Regions from separate parts of the Clostridium cellulovorans 743B genome, predicted to be linked through region 1. Evidence: riboswitches for the same ligand, from Rfam matches in the RefSeq annotation. Region 1 holds a riboswitch; the other holds the start of a gene.
What was found. A riboswitch is a leader RNA that binds a small molecule or an ion and turns the genes downstream of it on or off. The one in region 1 is predicted to bind thiamine pyrophosphate.
Positions count from the first base shown of each region.

Region 2: it holds a riboswitch for thiamine pyrophosphate, as region 1 does, so the genes downstream of both, thiT (energy-coupled thiamine transporter ThiT) here and thiS (sulfur carrier protein ThiS) in region 1, are expected to answer to the same signal.

Region 1 is NC_014393.1:854,878-859,080, reverse strand. Features, by position in the region: gene CLOCEL_RS03530 (nucleoside kinase) at 1-96, opposite strand, end outside; gene CLOCEL_RS03525 (DUF421 domain-containing protein) at 252-983, shown strand; gene CLOCEL_RS03520 (DUF4363 family protein) at 1,001-1,381, shown strand; TPP riboswitch at 1,447-1,546, shown strand; gene thiS (sulfur carrier protein ThiS) at 1,865-2,065, shown strand; gene CLOCEL_RS03510 (thiazole synthase) at 2,260-3,030, shown strand; gene thiH (2-iminoacetate synthase ThiH) at 3,176-4,203, shown strand, end outside.
Region 2 is NC_014393.1:175,678-179,880, reverse strand. Features, by position in the region: gene rsmI (16S rRNA (cytidine(1402)-2'-O)-methyltransferase) at 23-868, opposite strand; gene CLOCEL_RS00695 (tRNA1(Val) (adenine(37)-N6)-methyltransferase) at 979-1,713, opposite strand; gene thiT (energy-coupled thiamine transporter ThiT) at 1,866-2,555, opposite strand; TPP riboswitch at 2,663-2,761, opposite strand; gene CLOCEL_RS00685 (DUF362 domain-containing protein) at 3,173-3,343, opposite strand; gene CLOCEL_RS00680 (heavy-metal-associated domain-containing protein) at 3,431-3,634, opposite strand; gene CLOCEL_RS00675 (PSP1 domain-containing protein) at 3,646-4,203, opposite strand, start outside.

The DNA of each region.
Region 1 (4,203 bases):
AAAGTCGCCTAATACTCCATTTGCCTTTGCAATTTCTAATACTGATTTTCCTGCCTCGATATCAATAGTTTTTCCGTTTAAGTTAATCTTTATCATGTAAATACACTTCCCTTCGCTTACCGCATTTATTCCAATCTTCTGTCTAATTATTACTGTTACTATTATTATACGTGATTTTGCCTTGAAACTTATCATAATTTTAAAAATATTGAGAAAAATATAAAATATACAAACAATCAAGGAGTTTTTTTATGTATACAACAATAATAAGAACAATTATCACATTTTTTCTCATAATATTTACTATGCGTCTTATGGGGAAACGGCAAATTGGCGAGTTACAACCCTTTGAATTAGTTGTTACCATAATAGTATCAGAACTTGCATCGCTTCCTATAGTTGATTCCAAAATACCACTTTTATACGGTATTATACCCATTATTACCTTAATTCTCCTTGAGGTAATGATTTCCTTTATTCAAATGAAATTTGAAAAGACTCGAATTCTTTTTTCAAGTCATCCAAGCATCTTAATTAAAAATGGTTATATAGATTTTGAAGAAATGAAAAAACAAAAATTTAACATAGATGATCTTTTAGAAGAATTAAGGCTTGAAGGCTACTTTAACATAGAAGATATAGAATTTGCTATATTAGAAACTTGTGGTGAACTTTCTATTATCCCGAAAACTGAACTTACTCCGCCAACAAAAAAGGATATGAACATCCATTGTACCCAAGATACCTTGCCTTTAACCCTGGTGGTCGATGGCAAAATTAGGGAATATAATTTAAAGCTTGCTGAAAAGGACGAAAAGTGGCTTATAAACACCATTCAGAAACAAGGTCATAAAGATATTAAAGACATCATCTTAGCCTTACTAGATTGCCAGGGTGAACTATATATCCAAGGAAAAAATGATTCTAAAAAACAAAATAATAACCAAGAAAAAAGCAATAAGAATAAAGGAAAAAAGCAATAAAATAGAGGTGATTTTTCATGAAAAACTTAATAACCTCCTTAGGATTATTCGCCTTAATGCTTGTAAGTATATATTTTATAAATAATTATCTTCATTATATAAATCTCCATCTCATTGAAGCTACTGATAAAATTGATAAATTAGTTGACGATAATCAGTGGGAAGAAGCTATAAAAGAAACTGATGACCTAATAGAACATTGGCAGAAACACCTAAAGTTTGTAACGTTCTTTGTAAATCATAATGATACTGATGCAATAACTTATGAAATGGTGAAACTTAAAGGATACATGAAAAACTATGTTAAAGAAGAATGTTCTCCGTCCTTAGAATCTATAAAAATGCTGTTTATGAAAGTGATTCACCAAGAAGAACTTTCTTTTCAAGGCATTTTTTAGTTTTGATAGTGACTTTACATATACTTACTTTAGGTTTATAATGTTCTCGTAATAGTAATTAAATAATTTTAGGCTAGGGGTGCCAAAAGGCTGAGAGAGGTTTATCCTCAACTCTTTGAACCTGAAGCGGTTAATACCGCCGGAGGGAAGCTACATGCATATTTTGCATAGGAGTTTACTCATTCCGGGTAAGCTTTTTTGTTTGCCCAGAATGTTCTCGCGGTATATGATTGTATTAGATTCCATTTAAGGAAGTTTTAGTGCAAGTTCTATACCGCTTTTTTATTTAAATTACACTAATCTACTAGGCTTTGCAAACAATAATCAAGTCTTAAATCTATATGTTCCAATAAAAACTCTACACTAATTCTATCCACATTACATGATTTACAATGTATAAACATTGTTGGAACTTATATAACTCAAGTTTGCATTGTTATTATTTATATATATTTATCATAAAAGAAATAAGGAGGTGTTTTTATGAATGTTGTATTAAACGGAAACTCCATAGATGTTGCTTCAAATATTTCAGTATATGAAATTCTTGAAGTCCATAATATAAACCCAGCACAAGTAATTGTAGAATTAAACAAATCTATCGCTCCTAAAGATTCTTGGAATACATTAATCCTAAAAGAAAATGACTCAATTGAAGTGCTTCGTTTTGTTGGTGGCGGCTGATATATTTTCTCATAATAATACCATTAACTTAAACTAGAAACTTTCTATATTGGAAATTTCTACTTTACCATGTATTATTTTTTATTAAAAATAAGAAAAATAATCAAAAAGTACGGGCTATATAGTCCTTGTGTAAATCAAATACACATTAGGTTTGCAAGTAGTACACTAGATTAACATTGGAGGTTTTAATAATGATTGAAGATAAATTAATAATTGGAGGACAAACAGTAAATAGCAGATTATTTTTAGGTACAGGAAAATTCGCTGATGAATCGTTAATTCCAGATGTAATAAAAGTTTCTGGTGCTCATGTTGTTACTGCTGCTCTTCGCCGTATAGATTTTAATAACCCAGATAAAAACATGATAAATTACATTCCAAAAGAATGTATATTAATGCCTAATACCCATGGTGCAAGAAATGCAGAAGAAGCTGTAAGAATAGCTCAGCTTTCAAGAGCAGCTGGTGGTGGAAATTGGGTTAAGATTGAAGTTATTTCTGATAATAAGTACCTTCTACCAGATAATTATGAAACAGCAAAAGCAACAGAAATTCTTGCAAAGGACGGCTTTATAGTTCTTCCTTATATGTGCCCAGATTTATATGCTGCAAGATCAATGAGAGATGCAGGTGCTGCAGCAATAATGCCACTTGGAGCTCCTATTGGTACTAATAAAGGCTTAAAAACTAAAGAGCTAGTAAAAATTCTTATAGAAGAAATAGATCTTCCAATAATAGTTGATGCTGGGATTGGTAAGCCTTCCGAAGCTGCTGAAGCTATGGAACTAGGTGCCTCTGCTGTTTTAGTGAACACTGCAGTAGCAACTGCTAGTAATCCTGTATTAATGGCTAAAGCTTTTGGATTTGCTGTTCAGGCTGGTAGAGCTGCTTACCTATCTAAGCCTGGTATTGTTAGCGATTATGCTGAAGCTTCTACACCACTGACTGGTTTCCTTGACTAAAGAATTCTATATAGAAAATTACTTTGAGATTCTTTAGTTATATAAGCTCCACTTAAGTTTCTACACTATACCTTATATAAAAATGTAGTTTCTTTATTGGAACTTGTATCTCTTAATACAAGAGTTTCAGAAAGAAGGATTATTAATGAGTTTTTATAATAAATATCTTACCTATAAAGATTTTGATTTTGATAGCTTTTTTGAAAAAGTTACTGATAATGATGTAATTCGTTCTATAAATGCAGAATTTCCTACGGAACTTGATTATCTTACACTCTTATCAGCAAAAGCTTCAGCTCACCTAGAAGCAATGGCACAAAAGGCAAACCGTCTTACAACTAGCAACTTTGGTAAAACTATAAATATCTTTACACCTTTATATCTTTCTAATATATGTACAAACCATTGTGTATATTGTGGTTTTAATACTAGCAACCATATACCAAGAAAGAAATTAAGCCTAGAGGAAGTAGAAATTGAAGGTAAAGCTATTAGCGAGGAAGGTTTTGGACATGTAGTAATCCTCACTGGTGATGCTAGAGCAGTTACTCCAGTTTCTTATATCGCAGACTGTGCAAGAGTTTTAAAGAAATATCTTCATTCAATTGCTGTGGAGGTATATTCTCTTACTATAGAAGAATATGAAGAACTTGTTGCTGCTGGTGTTGATAGCTTCACCATGTTCCAAGAAGTCTATAATGAAGATTTATATCCTAAACTACATCCAAAAGGTCCAAAGAGCGATTATCATTTTAGACTTGATGCTCCTGAAAGAGCTTGCAAAGCAAAAATGCATAACGTAAATATTGGAGCATTACTTGGACTTGATTCTTGGCAAAAGGAAAGTTTTTTCACAGGACTACACGGAAAATATCTTCAAGATAATTATCCTGGCACTGATATAGCTATATCACTTCCAAGAATACGCCCACATGCCGGCAACCCCTTTATGCCTAAAGGTGTAGATGATAAGTCTCTTGTTCAAGCTATGACAGCTCTTAGAATTTTTATGCCACGCTGTGGAATCACTATTTCTACAAGAGAGACCCCAAGCTTTAGAGAGAATATAATCGGACTCGGTGTTACAAAGATGTCTGCTGGTTCTATAACAGAAGTTGGTGGTCATGCTGTTAAGGAAGAAGAAAGTGTTCCTCAATTTGAAATAAGCGATGA
Region 2 (4,203 bases), 680 kb from region 1:
ACAAAGGCCTCATCCGCCATATTTAATCTATATCTATTGAATATTTGTAGACATCATTCTTCGCCATACCCCTTGCCTTAGCAACAAGCTTTATAGCCTCTTTTTTACTATGACCTTGCTTCATCTCCATGACAATATGATCCTCTATGGTCATATGTTCCCAAGTAGCTCTTTCTTCCCTATCTATCTCTTCTAAGGTCTTTCCTTCTAAAACTAATACAAATTCCCCTTTTGGAGAATTCTCATTAAAGAATTCATAGGCTTCTTCTACAGTTCCTCTAAAGATACTTTCATATAGCTTAGTTATTTCTCTACATATAGCTATTCTACGGTTTCCTAATCTATCTTTGATATATTGAAGTGTTTGCACTATTCTATATGGAGATTCATAAAAAATTAAAGTATCCTTATAATTCTCTATATCAGCAAATAATGCTTCTCTTTCTTTATTCTCCCTTGGGAAAAATCCTCTAAAGGTAAAGCTTGTTGTATCTAATGCTGAATAAACCAAGGCTGTTATAACCGCTGTAGCTCCTGGAATAACCTCAAAAGGCACATCTTCAGCCACTGCTCTTTCAATCAAGATAGAGCCTGGGTCTGAAATCCCTGGCATTCCTGCATCACTAACCAATGCTATATTCTTACCTTCTTTAACAAGTTCTAATATGTCAGCACTTTTATCCTTCTCATTATACTTATGATAACTAATCAAAGGCTTTTTAATCTCAAAATGATTTAAAAGCTTAAGAGTCACCCTAGTATCCTCTGCTGCAACCATATCGCACTCCTTTAAGGTATCCAATGCTCTTATGGTTATATCTCTTAAATTTCCAATAGGGGTTCCTACTATATATAACTTACCACTCATACTTTAATCCTACCTTAAAAATCTATTATTTCTACTCGAATATTATGATTTTTTTCTTATATAATTTTCACTTATGATTTTATATAACTTTCGCTTATAAACCACCAGTATTACCTACCATATATCTCATCTATTTCTCTAGTGTAGCTTCCATCTTCCTCATGGACATATAAAGGTGTATCCCACTTTAAGAATGCACCACCAAATTTCTGTCCTTCCACTAACACTATATTAGGAGCTTTCCCAACTGAAGGATGAACCATTCTAACTCTCTTTGGTTCTATATTATGTTTTCTCATTAGACAGAATATATCTGCAAGCCTATCTGGTCTATGAACCATGTATAGTCTTCCATTATCCTTTAAAACTGCCTTAGAGGCGATTATAACGTCTTCTAATGTACAAAGGATCTCATGCCTAGCAATAGCATTCTTATCATTAGGATTAATTAACCCCGAGTTTTGGAGCTTATACGGTGGATTAACTGTTACCACATCTACTAACCCTAAGGTTTTTAAAAAAGCTAAGTCCTTTAAGTCCCTACAATGAAAACTTACTCGCTCTTGCAACTTATTATATTCCACAGTCCTATCTGCCATTTCAACGAATTCATCTTGAATCTCAATTCCTACTATAGAATTGCTCTCTGTTTTTCCTGCTAGTATAAAAGGAATTATCCCAGTACCCGTACATAAATCTATAACTCTATGACTTCTTTTAACATTAGCAAAGTTTGCAAGCAATACTGCATCTACACCGAATCTAAATGCGTCCTTCTTCTGTATTACTTGTATATCCTTTAATTGCAAATCATCCAAAGTCTCATCAGCTTTCAAAAAATCCATATTTATTACCTCTCACGTTTCATCTCATCACTTGTATTATTCTAACACAAAGTTTTTTTAATTGCATTAGAGTATAGACAGCAAAAAACCCAGTACTTTCAGAACAATTAATTTCTCAAAATACTAGGCCTTTTATAATTTATGTGCTTTATCTATGCATACTTACTTTTTCTCTTATGAAAAATTCTTTCAATAGGCACTACTGAAATAATAACTATGGATATTATCATTTCTGGAACTAAATAGGTTCCATTATATAATATTGAATATATATATGGATTCATATCTCCCGCGTATTCTGCAAAGAATATAACTCCTGATAAGAAGTGGAATATAAATCGGCCTACAACAGCTGCTACAATTCCTAACTGCTTATTCTTAAAATAACCAGCTATACCTAAAATCATAAACGGCAATATGTAATCAAATAAAACTTGTACAGGATGCAGTATATATGGATCTATAACTAAGTTTACAAGGCCTAAAACCAAACCTGCTATAAAACCAACCTCTGACCCGTAAGCGAAAGCTAATATCAATATAGGAATCATGCTTCCTAAGGTTACACTACCTCCCATAGGTAACTTATAAATCTTAATAAATGAAAGGATTGCAGATAAAGCTACTGCCACCGCTACATATGTAATAACCTTAGAATCAAATTTAACCTTTCTTACCTTAGTAAGTAAAACAATAAGAACAATTATTCCTAATAACGTAATTAAAACCACAGGGGACTTTGCAATTAACTTAAGATTTTCTATAATCTTGCCTGGATCCTCTATGATATCTTGCAACGTCTTTGAGATTTCAAAAAAACCTAAAACATTCAACATCTCCATAACTACTTCCTCCTTTTTATATATAGTTATAAGAGCATTCAAACCCTTACACTAATTTAATTTGTATTTTAAACATAAAAAAACTACGTCCATAGGATAACGTAGCTACTAGGCAAATATAGCTTTCCTACGCTGGTACTAACCAGATCAGGTATAAGGGTTAATGATAAATCATTTCTCAGCCAAAGGCACCCCTAGCGTTAATTTATTATATTATGTTTATTATTATCATTGTATTCCATGGCATCTCTATAGTCAACATATATCACCTTGTAAAAAATTCTATAATTTTCACTCTAATAATCATACTTATTACAAATTTAATATATGGTTTCTAATTATACCCCTGAATTAAATGAACATACCACTTATGGAATTAATCTAGGCTTTTAATTGGAACTTTATATATAAGTCCTAATAATACTTCTACATAAAATCCATATAACCTATAAAAAAGCTGCATTAGCTTCAGTAAGACGTATATGTATTTAATTTAGACAACTTCTTAGATAACTTGAAAACCGATTGTAAATACCTATTCCTATAGGTAAATAAAGTTAAAAATATAGAGCTTGTACAAAAAAAGACCACTAAAAAGTGATCTTTTCATGTAAATATTAGCCTTGAACTGGAGCTCCAACTGGGCAAACATTTGCACAGTTTCCGCAATCGATACAAGAACTATCGTTGATTTCGTATTGTGCATCACCTTGGTTTATAGCACTAACTGGACATTCAGAAGCACATGCTCCACAGCTGATACATGAATCATTAATTACGTATGCCATTATAAAATACACCTCCTTGATAATTGGGTTACTTTCTAACTAATACAAGAACTATTTTAACATAGTTCGAGAATAATTCAACATTTTTTATATCACAATATAACCAGCATTTTCTATACTTTCAATTATTTCATCTATAGATGTGAAGTATTGATCATATACGATATTAACATCCCCAGTACTTTTGGATATCTGACATGCCATAATACCTTCGTTAGAAATTATGGCACTTTTTACAGCATTGATATCCTTTGAGGTATTTAAATTACTAATTTTTAATACTGCCTTCACATTGCTTCCCCCTAGTCAGTCTTAAATAATTCTTTAATAACTTTTACATCGGCGGCATCTTCAACTTCAAGCTTAATATCCTTCTCGTCAACAGTTCCTTCATAAGAGCCTGATATAAGTTTCAATCCTACAATAGGAGCCTCTAAAAGATACCATTCACCTTCTGGTGGTGTTACCTTTATTGTAACCTTCTCTTTAACTATACTGCTTGAAATTATCTCACCTCTACCTTCAGCAGTCTCAACTATAGATCCAACTGTTGGCATTATCCTTCTTGTCTTTTCATATGTTTCTTGCTCATAATTTAAACAACACATAAGTCTTCCACATATTCCTGATATTTTAGATGGATTCAGCGATAAATTCTGCTCCTTTGCCATTTTTATAGATACTGGCGCAAAATCTCCAAGGAAAGTTGTACAACAAAGAGGTCTGCCACAAGGTCCAACCCCTCCAAGCATTTTAGCTTCATCCCTTACTCCAATTTGTCTAAGTTCTATTCTAGTCCTAAAAATCGTAGCAAGATCTTTTACTAATTCTCTAAAGTCAACTCTTCCTTCAGCAGTAAA